Regions from separate parts of the Variovorax sp. 01T432 genome, predicted to be linked through region 1. Evidence: riboswitches for the same ligand, from Rfam matches in the RefSeq annotation. Region 1 holds a riboswitch; the other holds the start of a gene.
What was found. A riboswitch is a leader RNA that binds a small molecule or an ion and turns the genes downstream of it on or off. The one in region 1 is predicted to bind glycine.

Region 1 (10,232 bases):
CGAGCCGCGAGGTGCCGATGCATACCGCCAGGACCACGCCGAACACCGCCGCCGATATCCGGACACGATGGTCCCAGCGCGAGGCCGTCAACCAGCAGGCGACCGGCCAGACACTTGCAGATAGCGCCGTGTGCCCGCTGAAGCCCGTGAAATTGAGGGTGGCGCTGCCGATGCCCCAGCCCAGGAAGGCAATCTTCGAGGCGGCGATCAGCGCACCTCCGGCGCCGAACAGCAGCATCCAAAGCCATGCGACAGGCCGCGTGGCGCTTCGCACGCCCAGCCAGACCGAGATCCACAGCGCGGCGGGCAGCAGAAAACCACTGTCTCCGAACCAGGTGAGCGAATGCCAGAACTCGGCGGGAAAAGGAAGGTCCATCAGACAGACATTGTCACGCGCCCAGCAATCCGCTCACGCGCCGTTGCAGCGCCTCGGGCTGAACGTCGGCGCGCGGCATCGCGCTGCCGACGTTGAGCCCCACGCGACTGAAGACCCCCCGGCGGAAAGGACGCACCATCGCGACGTTCTCGCCATCGCGCACCTCCACGCGGCTGAAGAACGAGCCCCAGAGATTGGTCAGCGCCATCGGAACCACCGGCGGATCGACACCCTCGGCCCGCGCCGCGTCGAGGATCTTCATCACGCCGCCCTTGAACGGCTGCAGGCTTCCGTCCCTCGTGATCGCGCCCTCGGGAAAGATGGCGAGCAGATCGCCTTCGCGCAGGACCTGGACCGCCTGCACGAAGGCCCGCTCGTAGGCGCGGGGGTCTTCCCTCTGCGACGCAACCGGAATGGCCCTGGCGAGCTTGAACAGCCATCCGAGCACGGGCACGCGGAAGATGCGGTGATCCATGATGAATCGGATCGGACGCGGGCTCGCGGCCATCAGGAGCACCGCGTCGATGAAGCTCACGTGGTTGCACACCAGCACCGCGGGACCCTGGGCCGGAATGTGCTCCTCGCCCTTCACGTCGAAGCGATAGACGAAGCGCGACAGCACCCAGGCCACGAAGCGCAGCAGGTACTCCGGCACCAGCATGAAGATGTAGAGCGCAACCACCGCGTTGGCGACTCCGGTGAAAAGGAAAATCTGCGGAATGGTGAAACCGCTCTTGAGCAGCGCGCCGGCAATCACCGAACTCGCGATCATGAACAGCGCATTGAGGATGTTGTTGGCCGCGATGATGCGCGCCCTGTGCGTCGGCAGGCTGCGCAACTGGATCAGCGCGTACATCGGCACACTGTAGAGCCCGGCGAACAGCGACAGCAGCCCCAGGTCGGCCATCAGCCGCCAGTGCGCCGCCTGGCCCAGGAAGCTGCCGATCCCCATCTCGGCCACCGCGGGCAGGGAACGCGATGCGAAGTACAGGTCGATCGCGAACACGCTCATGCCGATCGCCCCGAGCGGTACCAGGCCGATCTCCACCTGGCGGCGGCTCAGCGTCTCGCACAGCAGCGAGCCGGCACCGATGCCGATCGAGAACACCACGAGCAGCAGAGAGGCGACCTGCTCGTCGCCATGCAGCACCTCCTTGGCGAAACTCGGAAACTGGCTGAGGAAGACGGCACCGAAGAACCACATCCACGAGATGCCCAGCAGAGACCGGAAAACCACCGAGCTGCCGCGCGCCAGCTTGAGGTTGCGCCAGGTTTCGCTGACCGGATTCCAGTTGATCCTAAGGGCGGGATCGGTGGCCGGCACCGGAGGAACGAGCTGAGCCACGGATCGCCCGACAAGAGCCAGGAAGACACAGGCGACCGCCACCGTCGTGTGGCCGATCTGCGGGACGGCCACCAGCAGGCCGCCCGCCACCTGCCCGAGGAGGATGGCGACAAAAGTGCCCATCTCGACCATACCGTTGCCGCCGGTCAGTTCCCGCGCTTCCAGAACTTGCGGCAGGTAGGCGAACTTCACGGGGCCGAAAAGCGTGGAATGCAGCCCCATCAGGAACACGCATCCCAGCAGAACCGCCGCATCCGCACGCAGGAAGCCCCAGGCCGCGATGAGCATGATCGCGATCTCGAGGTTCTTGACGAAGCGGATCATCTTCGTCTTGTCGAACTTGTCGGTGAGTTGCCCCGCCGTCGCGGAGAACAGCAGGAAAGGCAGGATGAACAGCGCGCCGATCACCAGACCCGCCATCGTGGGCGGCATCCAGTCGAGCTGGAGCTGGTAGGTCACCATCACAGTGAAGGCGAACTTGAACAGGTTGTCGTTCGCCGCACCCGCGAACTGGGTCCAGAAGAAGGGCGCGAAGCGCCGTTGCCCCAGGAGGGCGAACTGATTGGCATGCGCCTGTGTGTCGGGCGCGATGACGGGCGAGGCGTCGACCGGTAATGTCATTCGATGACCCTTGCGGGCTCCTCAGGCCGTTACGGCGGCCGCGCCCGAATTGTGCCGCAGCGTCTGGCGCCCCACGGCTTGCAGCGCATGGAGCACGGGCACGCCAGCCAGCGCCGCCGTCAGGTGCTTGAGGCTATGGCCCGATACCAGGTGATGGGTCGCCTCGAAGATTGCCTGGTCCGAGAGTTCGAACAGCTTCGCCAACCCATAGAAGCAGATCACCCAGCCGAGCTTGAGGCCCACGGCGCCTTGCATCGGCTTGGCGAGCGCCAGCGTCAGCACCAGCGCCATCCCGCCGAACTGGACCAGCGCCCACGGCAGGACATTCCCGGTCTGTTGGTGGACGCCCACTGCCAGCACGCCCCCAGCCAGCGTGAACCAGGCAGCCGGCCAGCCTGCTCGCACGCTCACCCGCTCGCAGACCGCGAAGCCGACCAGCCCGGCAAACGCGACCGCCATGCCGGCGCGGTCGGCAGCCAGCCGCAGGTCGTCGGGTTGCAGGTGATAGAAGGCCGATCCGGCCGCCGTGAGGACCAGGCCCGCGAAGAACATCCAGGCGCAATCGAGTGCGTTGACCGGGGGTTGGGTCATGGACGCGGGCAGCGGTACGGCGTCCAGCGCATGCCCGTGCGCCCGGTCGATCCACTGCAGCCAGTGCAATCCCCAGAGACCGATCGCCGCGAACGGCAGGTTGCTCAGGACATCCATCGCGTTCGGAAGGCCGTGCCACGCATGGTTGTCGGCGAGCGTCGACGCCGGTAGTTCAGCCGTCGTCAAGGCGGGCCCCGCGAACGCGGCCAAGGTGAGCAACGCAAACAGCGACAGCAAGCCGCGCTCGCGGCGAGAGAGGGAAGGCAGCATCGTCATGGCAGGCTCCGGTTTGGCGGTGCGGCGGAATTTAGGTTGTCAACGCCTGCTCGGGCATCGAAAATCGATACGGAGCACTTTTTCACGACTCCCGGTATCAACCAGCAATACTCGCCATGAGCACCACCGTCGACCTCGTCCAGGCCCTGAAGAGCGAACTCAAGAATGCCCGGATGACCTACGCGGACCTCGCGAAATCGCTGGACATGGCCGAGTCGAGCGTCAAGCGGATGCTCGCCAAGGGCGACATGCCATTGACGCGGGTCGACGCCATCTGCCGCGCGCTCAAGATCGACTTCGCCGAGCTCGCCCGGCGCGTGGCGGACGACCAGCCGCTGCTGAAGGAGCTGACGCTCGAACAGGAGCAAGCGGTGGTCAAGGACAAGAAGCTGCTGCTGCTGGCCATCTGCGTGCTGAGCCAGTGGACGCTGGAGCAGGTCGTCGCCGCCTACCGGATCACCGAAGCCGAATGCATCGGCTACCTGGCGCAGCTGGACCGCATCGGCATCATCGAATTGCGGCCGCTGAACCGCTACCGCCTGAAGCTCGCCAAGACCTTCCGCTGGCGGCCGCACGGTCCGGTGATGGACTTCTTCCGCGAGAACGTGGTCCTCGACTACTACCGGGGCGGCTTCGACGGCCCGGCCGAGGGGCTGCTGCTGGTTCATGGCTCGATCAGCCGATCCCTGGCGCCCGCCTTCCTGGACCGGCTGCAACGCGTGGCGCAGGACTTTGCCCAACAGCACCAGACCGACCAGAAACTGTCACCCAAGGAGCGCGAGGGCTACACGCTGCTGCTGGGCATGCGCAACTGGGAGTTCGAGCTGTTCACCCGCCTGCGCCGGGCCTGAGCGTCAGGCCCCTACCTACCTGAAACCGGTTTCCCTAGTAAACTACCTGTTGCAGAAAAGCGGATGCACTCATGCATCCCACCGATGGCGCAAACTCCCATGAACGCTCAGGTGAATCGCTCGAGGCGATTCGGTCACTGCGTCCATTGATCAATCGCCGACTGGAGAGTCACCACAGCAGGTGGTGCACCGAAGGAGCAAACCCGTTGCAGGTCGCAGCGTGTGAATCTCTCAGGTACCGAGGACAGGGGGAGCGGCAGCCTGAACCCCGGGAAGGGTCGCTTCGCATCAGGAGCGCCAGCGCCCGCCGTTCATGTCTTCCCACAAGGATTCGGACATGCGCGTGGTTGTACTCGGCGCCGGCTTGCTCGGCGTCACATCCGCCTATTACCTTCAACAGCTGGGCCACGAGGTGACCGTGGTCGATCGGCACTCGACGCCCGCGGCCAAGGCGCGCGGGCGCGTGGCCGAGGACGCGGCCGCTCCACGGGACGCCGCCGCCGCCTCTCTCGCGGGCGCGGGAAATCGGGAAGGCTGGCGCAGGCTGCATGCACGCCTGCGGCGAAGCCTTGCCGGCCTGCTCGACCGAGCCATCGGCATGCGCCACAAGTCCGATCCCATGGAAAACCTCGTGCGCCTGGCTGCCTACAGCCGCAGGAGCGTCCGCGCGTTGAGCGACGAAGTCGGCATGCCGCAGAGCGCGCGCACCAGCGGCCTCCTGAACTTCTTCACGGACGCCGACACCTTCGGCCACCGGTCGGCACGTGCGCAGCACTGGCGCAAACTGGGCTGCGAGGAGCGCCTGCTGACCGCCGCCGAGGCAGTCGTCATGGAGCCCGCCCTTCGATCGATCCACGACCAACTCGCCGGCGCCACCTACTCCCTCGAAGATCCGGCGCGCGACCCCGGCCAGTTCGCGGCAAGCCTCGTCTTCCTGTGCCGGGCTGCCGGTGTGCGCTTCATGATGAAGCACACCGTCGTCTCGCTCCAGGAGCACGACGGCCGCATCGACCATGTGGAGTTGGCCGACGCCGAGGGTCGTCCGAGCACCCTGCGCGGCCAGGCCTATGTGCTGGCGCTCGGGAGTTCGAGCGTGCCTCACGCGGAGCGCCTGAAGATCGCGATGCCGCTGCGCTTCGCGCGCGAGTACATCGTCACCATCCCATTGAAGGACCCGGCCCGCGCCCCGCGCCTGACGCTGCGGGACCGCCAAGGCAAGCTCCGCATTGCTCGTGTCGAGACGCCCACCGGCGAGTGCCTGCGTGTTTCCGGCACCGTGCCCTCCAGCCCCGACGAACAGGGCGAACCCGACTCGGACCGCTTCCATGCCATCCTGCGCCGCATCGACATGCTGTCATGAGCGGACTGCGGCCGGAACTCGAGTTCGCGTTCACGGGGCTCTAGCACGGCCGGGCCCGCGCGGCCTACAATCGCCGCACTGCAGGAGAGCGGGCCGCGCCAGCGGCCCCACCGAAGGCGCAAACTCCCATAAACGCTCAGGTCGACTCACGAGATGAGCCTGTACTGCACCAACTGTCAGAGCCGTCTGGAGAGCCATCGCACCGCTTCAAGGTGGGCGCGATGCACCGAAGGAGCAAACCCGTTGCGGGCGCAGCGGGTGAATCTCTCAGGTACCGAGGACAGGGGGAGCGGCAACTTGGACCGAGCGTCCGGTTGCTCTTCGTTCGTCGAGGCTTCCGTTCCCGTTCGTCCAAGCGCTGCAACCTTCATTGGTGATTCACATGCGCGTGATCGTTCTTGGCGCCGGCCTGCTCGGCGTGACCTCGGCTTACTACCTCCAGCAACTCGGCCACGAGTGACCGTGATCGACCGACAGGCCACACCGGCGGCCGAAACCAGCTTCGCCAACGGCGGCCAGATCTCCGTCAGCCATGCGGAACCCTGGGCCAACCCGGGCGCGCCGCTGAAGGTGCTGCAATGGCTCGGCAAGGAAGATGCCCCGCTGCTGTTCCGAATTCGTGCGGACATGCGCCAGTGGCTGTGGGGCCTGCAGTTCCTGCGCGAATGCACACCGGCGCGCACCCGCCACAACATCGAGCAGATCGTTCGCCTGGGCACCTACAGCCGGGAGACCCTGCAGCAATTGCGCCGCGACACGGGCCTCAGCTACGACCAGCGCACGCAAGGCATCCTGCACTTCTACACGACGCGCAAGGAATTCGATGCCGCCCTGAAGCCCGCCGAACAGATGCGCGCACTCGGCTGTGACCGCCGGGTGATCTCCGCGGACGAGGCCGTGAAGATCGAACCCGCGCTGGCCCACATCCGTGCCCAGCTGGCAGGCGCCACCTATACGGCCGAAGACGAGTCGGGCGACGCCAACCGCTTTGCGCGCGAGCTGGTCGCGCTGGCCGCCGCCGCGGGCGTGCGCTTCCTGATGAGCCACACCGTGACAGCGCTGCGCGAAGCCGCCGGCCGCATCGATCATGTGGAGGCCACCGACAGCGAAGGCCGTTTCCAGCGCATCCGCGGCGATGCCTTCGTCGTGGCGATGGGCTCGCTGAGCCCGCTCTACGCGGCGCCGCTGGGCATCCGGCTGCCGATTTACCCGGCCAAGGGCTACTCGGTCACCATGCCGGTCAAGGATGCATCGAAGGCGCACCAGGTTTCGCTGACCGACGACGAGTTCAAGCTCGTGTTCTCGCGCTACACATCGGCCACTGGCGACCGCCTGCGCATCGCCGGCACGGCCGAACTCAACGGCTACGACCGCGACCTCAACCGCGTGCGCTGCGAGGCGATCGTTCGGCGCGTCGAGCAACTGTTCCCCGGCGCCGGCGATGCAACCGAGGCCCAGTTCTGGACCGGCCTGCGTCCGGCGACGCCGAGCAACGTCCCGTTGATCGGCGCCACGAAGCTTCCCAACCTGTTCCTGAACACCGGACACGGCACCCTGGGCTGGACCCACGCCTGCGGTTCCGGCAAGTCGATCGCCCGCATCGTGAGCGGCCTGGCGCCGGAGGTGGACTTCGCCTTCACCGGGATTGCAGGATCAGGAAAGGCCCCGGCTCAATCGTCGCTGGTAAAGACCGTCAAGACGCCGGTATAGCCGTACAGGTGATGCCGCGCGATTTCGCCCGCGGCAAAGAACCCGACCAGCGGCACGTCGCCGAGCGCGTGCCGCACGATCTGCAGCTCGGCGCCGGGCGCTCCGAAATGCGGCCCGCCCCTGCCCGCGCAGCTGACATAGACAGCACCGGCGATGCGCCGCGCCGGATGCGGCGCCGCCTCGGCTTCGCCGGCGGCGACCTCGCGCGCGGTCGCCAGCGTCTGCTCCTGGGGTTCGAGTTCCTCGCGGATTTCGGCGCACACCCGCATCAGGTCCGCACGTGCGGCCTGCGCGTTGCGGCGGCAGAAGCTCATGCGCATGCCGGCCTCGGCGACGTCCGCGATCGCCACGCCGCGGCGCGTCGGATCGAGCCCGATGATGTGACGAACGAGCACGTCCGCGCCCAGGTCGCGCGTGCGGCGGATGCCGTCGCTGCCGGGGTGGGCGAGCCCGACAAGCGTCGCGCGCACGGCTTCGATCGCCTGCTCGGGCTGATCGAGCGACACGTGAAGATCGGCCAGCAGCACGTCGAGCGCGGGCTGTCCGTCGAGCTTGAGCAGCAGATTACCATCGGCCTCGGTGATCTCGCGCTCGGGCGAGACGGGCTGGCAGCCCTGGGTGACACGCGAGACCAGCCGCACGCCTTCGCCGAACACGACGCCCGACATCCCGCCCGAGAACACGCCACCGACCGCGCCCTGCCCCCGGATGTTGCCGTTGCCGCCGATGGCGAACTGCAGGGAGCCGGCGCGGCCCGAAGACAGCCCGCCGAAGAGATAGCCGGTATCGGTGCGTTGCGCCATCTCGTCGATCAACTCGCTGAGTTCAGGCGTGCGCGGGTCGGCATGCACGAGCGCGGTGTGGGCCGAAAAGCCGCTCATCTCGGTGTTGGTCAGGGGGGCCACGCCGGAGAACACGCGGTACTGGTCGCTCGGCAGCTCGCACAGCATCACGCTGAGGGCAGGTTCGTCGAAGTATTCGGCGTTGTTGGCAGCGACGCCCACACCCACGGTGCCTGACCAGTCCGTGATCTCGGGCAGCTCGGCACCGAGGTGGTCGAGGATCTCCTGTGCATCGGCTGCGTAGTGGTCGGTGATGTAGAGCAGGCCCAGCGTGGGCGAGTGGGCGTAATCGGGCAGCGCCATCTGCGCCCGCAATTGGGCGAGCACGAGGCCGGCCGCCATGCGCCATTGCGGATGGGTGGCGTGACCGGAAGGAAACAGCTTCATGCGACCGATTCTCGCTCGGCTGGACTCGGAGAATTTCTCAGCGTGCGCGAGTCCGCTTGCGCGCTGGGGCCTTGGCCGCCGGGGCCTTCTTCTTCGCGGCGGCGCCCGGCTTGGGCGCCGGCTTGTCGGGGGTCGCCGCGACCATCGCCTTGCCGACGGCGTCCGCCAGCGGCTGAGCCATCGCCGGCATCTTCAAGTGCGCGGCATCCTGCAACGCCGAGGCAGCGATCTGCTGGAACTGCTGCGTCAGCGCACCCCACCATTGCAGCGGGTCGACGACGCCGCCGGCCGCTTCCGCCGGCGCGGCGGCGGCGGTTTCAGCGGACTCGGTTTCGTTCCGTGGCGCCGCCGGCTGGGGAGCCACCGCCGGGGGCTGCGCGCCGAACATGGACGAAGGTGCGGGTGCCGCCGCAGCGGGCTGCCGCGTGAACGCGTTGGCCAGGTCTTCCATGCGCACGTTCATGCCGCGCAGGGTCGAGAGCGTCATCTTCTGCACCTCGAGCGCCTGGATCGTGGCCTTGAGCGCATGGCCGTTCTGCTCGAGCCAATACTGAACGGTCTTGAGTTCCTGGATGCGCTTGTCCACCTCCTCGACACTGAGCGTGGGCGCGACCCAGCTCGACAGGCTCGGCATGCCGGGCACCGCGCTCGGGCCGGCCGTGGCGGCGGCGCCCGTCAGGTTCCTGAGAAAGTCGAAACCCGGGACGAACTGGCTGAAGGCGAAAGGCGTGCTCGAGTCGCTCATGGGAAGTCTCCAGGAGAGTGGTTTTTGTGCAGCCAGCTTACTCCATGAAAACGCCCCTATGGGCGCCTCGGCGCGTCTCAGTGCTTGTGCTCGCCGCCGGCGGGAGCGGCGGCGCCCGCCAGCACCGGCACCTTCAGTTCCAGCGTGCTCTTCTGCCCCTTCGCATCCTCGAAGCGCAACGTCAGCGGCACCGTGCTGCCGCTGGTCAAGGGCTGCTTCAGGTCCATCATCATGATGTGATAGCCCCCGGCCTTGAGTTCGACCGTCTGCCTTGCCGGCAGTTCGAGCCCCGGCACCTCGCGCATGCGCATGGTGTCGCCCTCCATCTTCATCTCGTGGACCGCCGCCACGCCGGCCACCGGGGTCGAGGCGCCGACCAGCCGCGCGCCCGAGGGGGCGCTGAGCTTCATGAACGCGCCCGTGCCACTCTGTCCCGGCACCGAGGCGCGAATCCATGCGTCGCGCACGTCGACCGCCGCCACGCCCGGTGCAAGCACATCGAGTCGGACCGCCGGGCTCGCCAGGCCTTCCGTCGAGGTGCCGCTGGCCGGCACCTGCGCCCAATCGGCGCTGCCGGCATCGCAAGTCTGCAGCACCTTGAACCACAGCACGCCCGGCGTCGCGGGCAGCCTGCCGCGCAGCAGAAACTCTGCCTGCGCCTTGCCCGACAGCGCCGCCTGCGGCGACTCCGCGGTCCAGCGCACTTCGCCGGCGTCGTCTCCGGCCGCCTTCTGCACCTCGAGCTTCCAGCCCTTGAGCGCCTGAGCCTCGGAGAAGGCAAAGCCCTTGGGCAAACGCACGGTGATGCCGGTCGTGCTGCCGGCATCCTTGCAGGGATGGCCGACGTGGAAGGCCGCCTCGTAGTCGCTGCCGGCGCTGCCGCCGCCCGGCGGCAGTGTCACGTGGGCGAAGCTGCCGCCCGCGCCAGTCAGCAGGAGACAGGCGGCCAGGTTCTTGAGGACGTAACGGGAGTTCATGGGAAGTTCCTTTGAAGACATTGGGAGTCAGAGGTCGAAGCGGAGTTCAGCGGTGTAGGTGCGCTGCGGATAGGGGTGAAAGTTCCAGTACTGGTAGTTGTTGGCGTTGTCGATGCCCAAGGCCGCCGACCAGTGCTTGTCGAACTGGTAG
Region 2 (10,232 bases), on a different contig from region 1:
ACGGGCCCGAAACGGAACATCATGGTGGCCGGCTGCAGCGCTTCCCCTTCGTCGAGCGCCAGGAAGCGCGCGCCGGCGCGCTGGAGCGCGTCGATGTCGCCGGAGGCGTCGATCAGCACCCGGGGGCGCAGCGTCAGGATGCCGCCCTTGGTCAGCACGCGCAGGGCGTTGACACGCCGGCCCTCGCATTCGACGTCGAGCAGGTTGGCGTGAAGCAAGGGCCGCACGCCGGCCGCCACGACCATGTCGTCGAACACCAGCTTCAGCACCTCGGGCGCGTATTCGACGCGATCCATGCGATGACCGGTCGACATCACGAAGGTCTCATGCGGCCGCGCGCCGCCGTAGGCGCCGAGCCGGGCCACGACCTCGTCCGCCAGGCCTGCCACCACCCTGCGCCCATTGCCGGTCTGCCAGCTGTTGAATTGCGCCACGGCGCCCGCCGTGGCATTGCCGCCCAGGAAGCCGTAGCGCTCGACCAGCACGACCGATGCGCCATGCCTCGCCGCCGCGACGGCCGCGATCGTGCCCGCGACACCGCCGCCGCAGACGACCACGTCCGCTCCCAGGGTCCGGCCGTCAGGGGTGCCGAGGCTGTTCATCAGCTCTCCACGTGGATGCCGCGCGTCCGGATCACTTGTTCCCAGCGGCTGCCCTCGGTCTTCAGGTACTGGCGGGTCGCCTCGCGCCCGCTCTCGAAGGGCGTCAGGCTGAGCGCGGCGAAGCGCTTGCGGACCGTGTCCGACTTCAATGCCGCGGCGAGCAGGGTCTCCAGCCGCGCCAGGCCTTCGGGCGGGATCGTGCCCTTGGGCGCCACGAGCGTGGCCCAGCCCTGCACCTCCAGGCTCTGCAGGCCGAGGCTGCGGAAGGTGGGGACGTTCGGCAGTTCCGGCACCGCCTGCGGCGACGAGACGGCGAGGGCGCGCAGGCGCCCCGAACGAATGTGCACGATGACGCTGGGAAGGTTGAGGAAACCGATGGACACCAAGCCCGAGATGAGATCCGGAACCAGCGCGCTCTCGCCCTTGTAGGCCACGCTCACGACCGGCGTGGCCGTCTGCAGCGAGAACAGTTCGGCCGTCAGGTGCGCCAGCGTGCCCGTGCCGCTGTTGCCGGCACTCAGTTCGCCGGGGTGCGCCTTCGCATGGGCGATCAGCTCCGCCACGGTCCTGGCCGGCGAGTCCGCGGGCACCACCAGCACCAGGGGCTGCTGCGAAACCATGCCGATCGCATCGAAGTCGCGCGCCACGTCGTAGCTGAGCCTGGGGTTGAGCACCGGGTTGATCACCATGCTGTTGCTTCCCATGAGAAGGGTGTGCCCGTCGCGGCTCTGCAACGCGGCGGCCACGCCGATCGCGCTGCCCGCGCCCGGCTTGTTCTCCACGATCACGGGCTGCCCGAGCTGCGGCGCCAGCGCCTCGGCCAGCACGCGGGCGGAGCCGTCGGCGCCGCCGCCGGGCGCGAAGGGCACGATGATGCGCACGGCCTTCGATGGCCACGGGTCGGCCGCCGAGGCATTGCGCTCCAGTGCGGCGGCCAGGGTGCCGGTGGCGGCCAGAAGGAGCGTCGAGAGGAGGTCTCTTCGGGAGATGCCGTGCAGCGCCCGACGCGAGGCCGCGATGGGTGGAGGGTGCATTTGTCTGCCTTTGTTCTATGAATCGTGCCGATCGTAGGCACGCCCCCGCGGCCGTCCAAATACCAACATTGGGCGCTCCCATAACATCGGGTTATCGAGCGCCGCCGGCGCGTCGGAAACCAAACCATGAACCTGAGACAGATCGAGGTCTTCCGCGCCGTCATGCTTGCCGGCTCGGTGACCGACGCGGCCCGCCTTCTGCATGTCTCGCAGCCGGGCATCAGCCGCATGCTTTCGCATGTCGAATTGCAGCTCGGGCTGCGGCTGTTCGAACGCAGAAAGGGCAGGCTGCTGGCCACGCCCGAGGCGCAGGCGCTGTTCGCCGAGGTCGAGCAGGTGTATCGCGGCGTCGCCCGCATCGACGAATGCGCCGAAGCGCTCAAGAGCGGAAGCATGCTCAGCCTGCGGGTGCTGGCCAGTCCGAGCACCGGCCTGGAGGTGGTGCCGCAGGCGCTGACGCAACTCGGCCGCGAGTTTCCTTCCGCGCGCATCTACCTGGAGATCCTCGCGGCACGGGAGATGGTCAAGCGCCTGGCCGGGCATGAGGCCGACATCGCGATCTCGACCGTTCCCATCGACGACCCGCTGCTGAGGTCGCGGCCCATCGGCCAATGGACGCTGGCCTGCGTGTTCCCCAAGGGCCATCCCTTCGAGCAACGGCGTTCGGTGATGCCGGCCGACATCCTGAAGGAGCGCCTGATCGGCTTCAGCGCGGACACGCCGCAGGGTCGCATCGTCGCGGACTGGTGCGCCAGCCACCGATGCGAGTCCCCGGTGCGCGTCGAGGTCCGCGCCGGCCAGGCCGCCTGCGCGATGGCTGCCGCGGGCGGGGGCATCGCGGTTGTCGACGACCTGACGGCGAGGGGCTGCATGACCGACAGGCTCTCGTTCCGGCCGATCGTCGACGCGCCGTCCTTCGACGTTTTCGCGGTGACCCACGAGAACATCCCGGCTTCGCTGCTGTCGGGCAAGTTCGTCGAGCGGGCCGAAGCGGCGCTGCGCCGCTGACCGCACGAAGTCATGGGCGCCGGTCGGGCGCGCTTGTCACCGGCGTCGCCGCTTCATGCAGCGGAACGAGGAAGTTCAGCTGGTCCAGCCGCATCGCGGCGAGCCCGTCCTCGCGTCGTTCCACCAGGTAGGAGGTGATGGCGCAGTTCGGCACGTCGCCCCGCCGGTCGATGTCCAGGATCTGCTGCTCGTCCATGTGTTCGAGCAGGTAGCGCATGCAGTTGACGGTGACCTGGTGCGCGACCACCAGGACGCGCCGGTCCGCGTATTCGCGCGTCACCATTTCGAGCAGGCTGCGCAGCCGCAGGATGACGTCGCACCAGCTCTCGCCGCCGGGCGGCCGGAAGTAGAACTTGCCGACCAGCTGGCGCTGCTCATCGAGGGCGGGATGGATCTGCCCGATGCCCAGCTTGGTGAGCCCATCCAGGATGCCGAACTCCTTCTCGCGCAGCCGTTCGTCGATGCGCAGCACGATCGGCGCGCTGGCCATGCGGCTGCGCTCGGCGACGAGGCGGGCGGTCTCGCGCGCGCGCACATAGGGCGAACAGAGGATCACTTCGGGTTGCGCGTCGGGCTGCAGCCTGGCGAACCAGTCGCCCAGCGCGATCGACTGCGCCACGCCGAGTTCGGACAGCGGCACGTCGACGTCGCGCCATGCCAGATCGATCACGGGCAGGCCGCCGGCCTCCGCCGCGTGACGCGCGATGTTGCCGGCGCTCTGTCCGTGGCGCACGAGCCAGAGGGTGCGGGGCCAGTGGGGTTGCATGGGAGAGATGATAGGAATCAGCTTCCCCTATGCCTCGTAGGCCGAAGCCGGATTCGCCGGAACGCCTTGATATTGCTCCCCCGCAGTCACAGTTGGAAATGCGCTTGGGGAGGGCGAATTCTTGACCATCGCAAAGGAAGCAGATGCGAGGTCGCGCGCCTTGGCAGCAAATTCTCATGGACTCGGGCCGCCTGTACAGGTTCATCAGCGACGAGGCAGGGCGCACGGTTGACGAGCGATCCCTGGGCTTGAAAGTCGAGAAGGACCTGGGAATCGAAGGCCGGTTGGAGTAGCGCCTTCAGGCGAGATCAGCGATCGGCACGCAACTGCAGAACAGGTTGCGGTCCCCGTAGACGTTGTCGACGCGGCCGATCGGCGGCCAGTACTTGGCCTCCTTGAGCGTCGCCAGCGGGAAGGCGCCGAGCTCGCGCGAATAGGGCCGCGCCCATTCGGTGCCGAGCAGGCTCGCCGCCGTGTGGGGCGCGTGCTTGAGCGGGTTATCTTCCCTGGGCCAAACGCCTTCCTCGACGCGCCGGATCTCGCCGCGAATGGCGATCATGGCGTCGATGAAGCGGTCGAGCTCGGCCAGCGGTTCGCTCTCGGTCGGCTCGACCATCAGCGTGCCCGGTACCGGGAAGCTCAGCGTCGGCGCATGGAAGCCGTAGTCGATCAGCCGCTTGGCGACATCCTCCGCCGTGACGCCGCTCGTCTCCTTGAGCGGGCGCAGGTCGAGGATGCACTCGTGCGCGACGTGGCCGTTGGGGCTCGCGTAGAGCGTGGGGTAGTGGTCCTTCAGGCGCGCGCTGATGTAGTTGGCGCTGAGGATCGCGGTCTCGGTCGCGGCCTGCAGGCCGGCCGCGCCCATCATGCGGCAGTACATCCAGCTGATCGGCAGCACGGCGGCATTGCCCAGCGGCGCCGCCGACACCGCGCCCACGCCGTGCGACGCGACACCCGCCGTCGCATGCCCGGGCAGGTAGGGCACGAGGTCTTCCACCACGCACACCGGCCCGACGCCCGGGCCGCCGCCGCCGTGCGGAATGCAGAAGGTCTTGTGCAGGTTCAGGTGGCTCACGTCGCCGCCGAATTCGCCGGGCGCGGCCACCCCGACCAGCGCGTTCATGTTTGCGCCGTCGACGTAGACGCGGCCGCCGTGCGCATGCACGATCTCGCACAGCTCCTTCACGCGGGTCTCGAACACGCCGTGGGTGCTTGGGTAGGTGATCATCACCGCGGCGAGCCGGCCGGCGTGCTTCTCGCACGCGCGCTTCAGGTCGTCGATGTCGACGTTGCCTTCGGCATCGCAGGCCGTCACCACCACCTGCATGCCCACCATCTGCGCGCTGGCCGGGTTGGTGCCGTGCGCCGAGGAGGGGATGAGGCAGACGTCGCGGTGCCCCTGGCCCTTGGCTTCATGGAAGGCCTTGATCGCCAGCAGGCCGGCGTACTCGCCCTGGGAGCCGGCGTTGGGCTGCAGGCTGATGCCCGCGTAGCCCGTGGCCTCGCAGAGCCAGGCGCGCAGCTGGGCGTCGAGCTGCGCGTAGCCCTGCAGCTGCTCGGCCGGCGCGAAGGGATGGATGTTCGCGAACTCGGGCCAGGTGATCGGGATCATCTCGCTGGTCGCGTTGAGCTTCATGGTGCAGCTGCCCAGCGGGATCATGCTGCGGTCGAGCGCCAGGTCCTTGTCGCTGAGGCTGCGGATGTAGCGCAGCATCGCGGTCTCGCTCTTGTGGGTGTTGAACACCGGATGCGTGAGGAAGGCGCTGGTACGGCGCAGGTCCGGGGGAATGCGCGGCGTGATCGTGCCCGAGAGTTCCTCGAAGCGCGGCATCGGCGTGCCGGCGGGCACGAACAGTGCCCACAGGGTCTCGATGTCGGCGCGCGTCGTGGTCTCGTCGAGCGAAATGCCCAGGTGGTGCTGCAGCCGCTGGCGCAGGTTGACGCTGGCGGCGTGCGCGCGCTCCTGGATCTTCGCCGTGTCCTCGCCGGTCTTGACGGTCAGCGAGTCGAAGGCGGTGGCGTTGACGATCTCGCGGCCCATCTGCTCCAGGCCCTGCGCCAGCACCGCCGTCAGCGCGGCGACGCGCTGCGCGATGCGGGTCAGGCCCTGGGGCCCGTGGTAGACCGCGTACATGCTGGCGACCACCGCGGGCAACACCTGTGCGGTGCAGATGTTGGAGGTGGCTTTCTCGCGGCGGATGTGCTGCTCGCGCGTCTGCAGCGCGAGGCGGTAGGCGGGCCGGCCGTGCGTGTCCACGCTGACGCCGACCAGCCGCCCGGGCAGCGAGCGCTTGAACGTGTCGCGGCAGGCCAGGTAGGCGGCGTGCGGGCCGCCGTTGCACATCGGCATGCCGAAGCGTTGCGTGGTGCCGCAGACGATGTCTGCATCCCATTCGCCCGGGGGCACCAGCAGCGTGAGCGCGAGCAGGTCGGCCGCCACGCAGAAGGCGGCGTCGCATTCGTGCGCGTGGCCGGCGAGCGGGCGCAGGTCATGCACATGGCCGGTGGTGGCCGGGTACTGCGCGAGCACGCCGAAGAAGTCGCCGCTCGTCATGAGGTGCGGCAGGGTCTCGGAGACGGTGCTGACCTTCACCTCGATGCCCAGCGGCGCGGCGCGTGTCTTGATGACCTCGATGGTCTGCGGATGGCAGTCGCCCGACACCAGGAAGACCTTGCTCTTGCTCTTGACGCTGCGCCGGGCCAGCGTCATCGCCTCGGCCGCCGCGGTGGCTTCGTCGAGCATCGAGGCGTTGGCGATGGCCATGCCGGTGAGGTCGCACACCATGGTCTGGAAGTTGAGCAGTGCTTCCATGCGGCCTTGGGAAATCTCGGCCTGGTAGGGCGTGTAGGCGGTGTACCAGGCCGGGTTCTCCAGCACGTTGCGCAGGATCACGGCGGGCGTGTGCGTGCCGTAGTAGCCCTGGCCGATGAAGCTTCGCGCCACCTTGTTCTTCGCGGCGATGGCCTTGAGCTCGGCCAGCGCGTCGGCTTCGCTCAGCGCCGCGGGCAGGCGCATCGGCCTGCGGCGGCGGATGGCCGGAGGGACGATGCCGTCGATCAGCTCGGCGCGCGTCGACGAGCCGATGGCGCCGAGCATGCGCGCCTCGTCCTCGGCTTCGATGCCGATATGGCGCGCGATGAATTCCTCGGCGTTCTCGAGGTCGGTGAGCGAGGGCAGGGTGGGCTGGACGGGCGTCGGCATGGATGTGATCAGCTTGGAAGGAACGAGGTACGGAGCAGGAAAGAGGTCGCCGCCGGGCCGCCCCAAGGCGGCCGCGCCTCCCACCCGGGGGGTGGCGAAGCACACGAAGTGGCAAGCCGGGGGGCAGTCATTCGGCGGCCGCCGCCGGGCCGCCCCAAGGCGGCCGCGCCTCCCCCCCGGGGGGGTGGCGAAGCACACGAAGTGGCAAGCCGGGGGGCAGTCATGATTCAGCGATCTTCTGGTAGGCGGCGGCGTCCAGCAGCGCGTCGAGTTGCGAGGGATCGCTCAGGAGCACCTTGAAGAACCAGCCTTCGGCTTCCGGCGCGCTGTTGGCGAGCGAGGGATCGGCGCGCAGCGCTTCGTTGACTTCGGTGACCTCGCCGGACACCGGCATGAAGACGTCGGCCGCGGCCTTGACCGACTCGACCACGCCGGCGACTTCGCCCTGCGCATAGGTCTCGCCGACGTTGGGCAGGTCGACGAAGACGACATCGCCCAGCGCGTCCTGCGCGTGCACGGTGATGCCGACGACGGCGACGCCGTCGCTGCCGGCATCGACCCATTCGTGGTCCTTGGTGTACTTGATGCTCATGAAAAGACTCCTGGTTGGAAATTGATCAGCCGGCCATCATCCACGGAAATAACGCGTCGGCACGAAGGGCATGGTGCTCACTTCCATCGGCACGGGCTTGCTGCGCACGATCGCCTGGATGCGGGTGCCGGGCTCGGCGTAGGCCAGCGCCACGTAGGCCATCGCGATCGGCCGATCGACCGTCGGGCTCAGCAGTCCGCTGGTCACCTTGCCGATCAGAAGACCCTCGAAGGATTGCAGGGGCGTGCCGTCGCGCACCGGCACGCGTTCCAGCGCGACCAGGCCGACCCGCTTGCGCTTCAGGGTGTCGTGGTCCAGGTGGCCCGCGGTGCCGCTGGCGGCCGTGAGCTGCGCAAGAATCCGCGCCGCGCCCGGGAAGCCGCCCTCGCGCGCGCCGCCGGCGCGGCGCACCTTCTGCATCGCCCAGCCGAGCGAGGCTTCGACCGGCGTGGTGCTTTCGTCGATGTCGTTGCCATAGAGGCAGAGCCCGGCTTCGAGCCGCAGCGAGTTGCGCGCGCCCAGGCCGACCGGCTTGACCTCGGGCTGCGCCAGCAGCAAGCGGGCGAGGGCCTCGGCATCCTTCGCGGCCACCGAGATCTCGAATCCGTCTTCACCGGTGTAGCCGCTGCGCGTGACGAAGGCCGCCAGGCCGCCGATGCGCACTTCGCCGCCCGTCATGAAGACGAAGCGCTCGACGCCCGGCGACAGGCGCGCGAGCGTGCCGGCGGCGAGCGGGCCCTGCAGCGCCAGCAGCGCATGGTCGGGCATCGGCTCGACCTGGCAGCGCTGGCCGATCTTCGCGCGGATGTGGGCGATGTCGGCCGCCTTGCAGGCGCCGTTGACGATCACGAAGAGCGAGTCCCGGCCCTCGTTGAAGAACATCAGGTCGTCGAGGATGCCGCCCTGGTCGTTGAGCAGCAGGCCATAGCGCTGCTTGCCGGGGGACAGGCCGATCACGTCGACCGGCATCAACGTCTCGAAGGCGGCGGCGGCGTCGGGGCCCTTGAGGCGCAGCTGGCCCATGTGCGAGATGTCGAACAGGCCGGCGGCCTCGCGCGTGTGCTTGTGCTCGGCCATCAGGCCGGTGGGGTACTGCACGGGCATGCTGTAGCCGGCGAAGGGCACCATGCGGGCGCCGAGCTCGGCGTGCAGGTCGTACAGCGGGGTCTTTTGCAGGACTTCGGCGGGGGCGGGTGAGGAGGCCAAGGCACTCTCCAATAGGGGCAGTCGCTATCCATGACGCAAGCCATGGGCCACCCCTGCTGTCCGCTTTACCTGAGAGATTCGCCCCACGATCGGGGTTTGCTCCTTCGGTGGGCGGCTCTCACTGATCGTTGCTCAGTGGCGGTCCGCCTCTCTCCAGCAAGGAAACGCCCGAAAAAACGAGCGCCTCGTCAGTCCTTTTGCCTGAGCGTTCGGGCCCGATCTCTCGATGGGACCTGCGCCTTCGGCGGCCACGCGGGGGCGCGGCTCTCTCCTGACACGAAAGAGTGTAAGGGATCGGGCAGAGGGCGGTCCCGGGCGCGGCGTCTTCAGTGCACGGCATCGGCCACCGGCAGCAGCATGTCGATGCGTGTGCGGACGGACTCGGCGCGCTCCGGGCCCGCCACCTTCTCGATCTCGGCCAGCATGGCGTTGGCCGTGGACAGCATCGACGTCCGGTCGCGCGCCTCGCGCAGGGTGTCGCGGAACTGCGCGGCGAGCACGGGGTCGCGCCGCACGAACATGCGCTCGCAGAGATCGAACAGGAACATCCGCGTCGTCGCCAGCGAGCGTTTGCCGTCGAAGGCGTCGACCGAGACCGGCGCGGCCTGCGCGAGCGGCGCCGGCACCCGAACGGGCGAGGAGGCCTCCGGCGCCTGCTGCTTCGGCACCAGCAGGAAGCCCTCGTTCACCAGGTGCAGCGCCACCCTTCCAGCCTCTTCGCGGCCGCCGAAGAGTTGGCCGAAATCGGTCACCGAGCGCTGGCCGTCGGCCATCAGCAGCAGCGCTCGCTCGCGCTGGCCCAGCGTGCGGCGGCCCGGCTGGAGTTCCTGGCGGGCCTTGTCGGTCTTGACGAGAAGCATCGGGATCTTGCGGGGTTCGGGATGGAGCACCGCATCATCGGAGGTCGTCGTGACACCCGCGTGAATGCGGCGCCCCCGCGAGTGCGGCGCGGGACGCCCCGGCTTGCTCAGCGCTGGCGCCGCATGAGGTATTCGATGGCCTCGAACAGCGCCTCGCTCACCAGCGCCAGCAGGGCGGCGGGCACGGCGCCGGCGATGAGCAGCCCGCGGTCGTTCAGCGCCAGTCCCGTCACGATGCGCTCGCCGAAGCCGCCCGCGCCGATGAAGGCGGCGATGGTGGCGGTGCCGATGGCGATGGTCGTCGCGGTCCGAACCCCCGCCAGCAAGGTCGGCAGCGACAGCGGCAGCAGCACCAGCCGCAGGCTCTGCGCGCCGGTCATGCCCAGGGCCGTGCCGGCCTCGCGCAGACCCGCGGGCACCTCGGCCAGTCCGGTCACGGTATTGCGCATGATGGGCAGCAGGGCATAGAGCGTGAGGGCGATCAGGGCGGGCACGGTGCCGATCGCTCCGAGCAGCGAGATCAGCAGGGCCAGCAGCGCCAGGGAGGGAATGGTTTGCAGGAGGCCGGTCAGGCCGAGCACGACCGCGCGCACGCGCAGGTGCGGGAACACGAGGATGCCCAGCGGCACCGCGATGAGGATCGCGAGGCCGACCGAGGCCCCGACCAGCAGCAGGTGTTGCCGCGTGAGGCGGCCGAGGTCCGAGCCGAAGAGCTTGGCGGCGAAGCCGCGGGGGACTTCGCCGGATACGGCGGCCTTGCGCGCCAGGAAATCGCGCGCGATCGCATCGAAGGCCTCGCCCTGCAGTTCGGCGCGCGCGTTCATGCGGATCATGGCGGGCTCGTCGATGCGACCCTGGAGCTTCTGCAGCGCGGCCCAGGCCTGCGGCCAGCGCGCCGGCACGTCCAGCCGGTAGAGCACGACCGCCTCGTAGCGGGGGAAGTAGCGGCGGTCGTCTTCCAG

Region 2: linked by a shared signal. The riboswitch ahead of gcvT (glycine cleavage system aminomethyltransferase GcvT) and the one ahead of AC1DNF_RS13405 (FAD-dependent oxidoreductase) in region 1 are both predicted to bind glycine.

The regions. Positions count from the first base shown of each region.
Region 1 is NZ_JBFTPS010000014.1:80,183-90,414, reverse strand. Features, by position in the region: gene AC1DNF_RS13425 (phosphatase PAP2 family protein) at 1-376, opposite strand, end outside; gene AC1DNF_RS13420 (MFS transporter) at 390-2,342, opposite strand; gene AC1DNF_RS13415 (hypothetical protein) at 2,364-3,209, opposite strand; gene AC1DNF_RS13410 (helix-turn-helix domain-containing protein) at 3,326-4,060, shown strand; glycine riboswitch at 4,212-4,318, shown strand; gene AC1DNF_RS13405 (FAD-dependent oxidoreductase) at 4,398-5,420, shown strand; glycine riboswitch at 5,492-5,581, shown strand; glycine riboswitch at 5,597-5,714, shown strand; partial or broken gene AC1DNF_RS13400 (D-amino acid dehydrogenase) at 5,803-7,130, shown strand; gene AC1DNF_RS13395 (FIST signal transduction protein) at 7,091-8,359, opposite strand; gene AC1DNF_RS13390 (PhaM family polyhydroxyalkanoate granule multifunctional regulatory protein) at 8,397-9,104, opposite strand; gene AC1DNF_RS13385 (copper chaperone PCu(A)C domain-containing protein) at 9,182-10,081, opposite strand; gene AC1DNF_RS13380 (TonB-dependent receptor) at 10,109-10,232, opposite strand, start outside.
Region 2 is NZ_JBFTPS010000020.1:14,863-25,094, reverse strand. Features, by position in the region: gene AC1DNF_RS16670 (FAD-dependent oxidoreductase) at 1-602, opposite strand, end outside; gene AC1DNF_RS16665 (Bug family tripartite tricarboxylate transporter substrate binding protein) at 602-1,636, opposite strand; gene AC1DNF_RS16660 (LysR family transcriptional regulator) at 1,763-2,644, shown strand; gene AC1DNF_RS16655 (histidine phosphatase family protein) at 2,655-3,410, opposite strand; gene gcvP (aminomethyl-transferring glycine dehydrogenase) at 3,709-6,612, opposite strand; gene gcvH (glycine cleavage system protein GcvH) at 6,833-7,204, opposite strand; gene gcvT (glycine cleavage system aminomethyltransferase GcvT) at 7,241-8,410, opposite strand; glycine riboswitch at 8,457-8,577, opposite strand; glycine riboswitch at 8,590-8,694, opposite strand; gene AC1DNF_RS16635 (hypothetical protein) at 8,737-9,270, opposite strand; gene AC1DNF_RS16630 (ABC transporter permease/substrate-binding protein) at 9,378-10,232, opposite strand, start outside.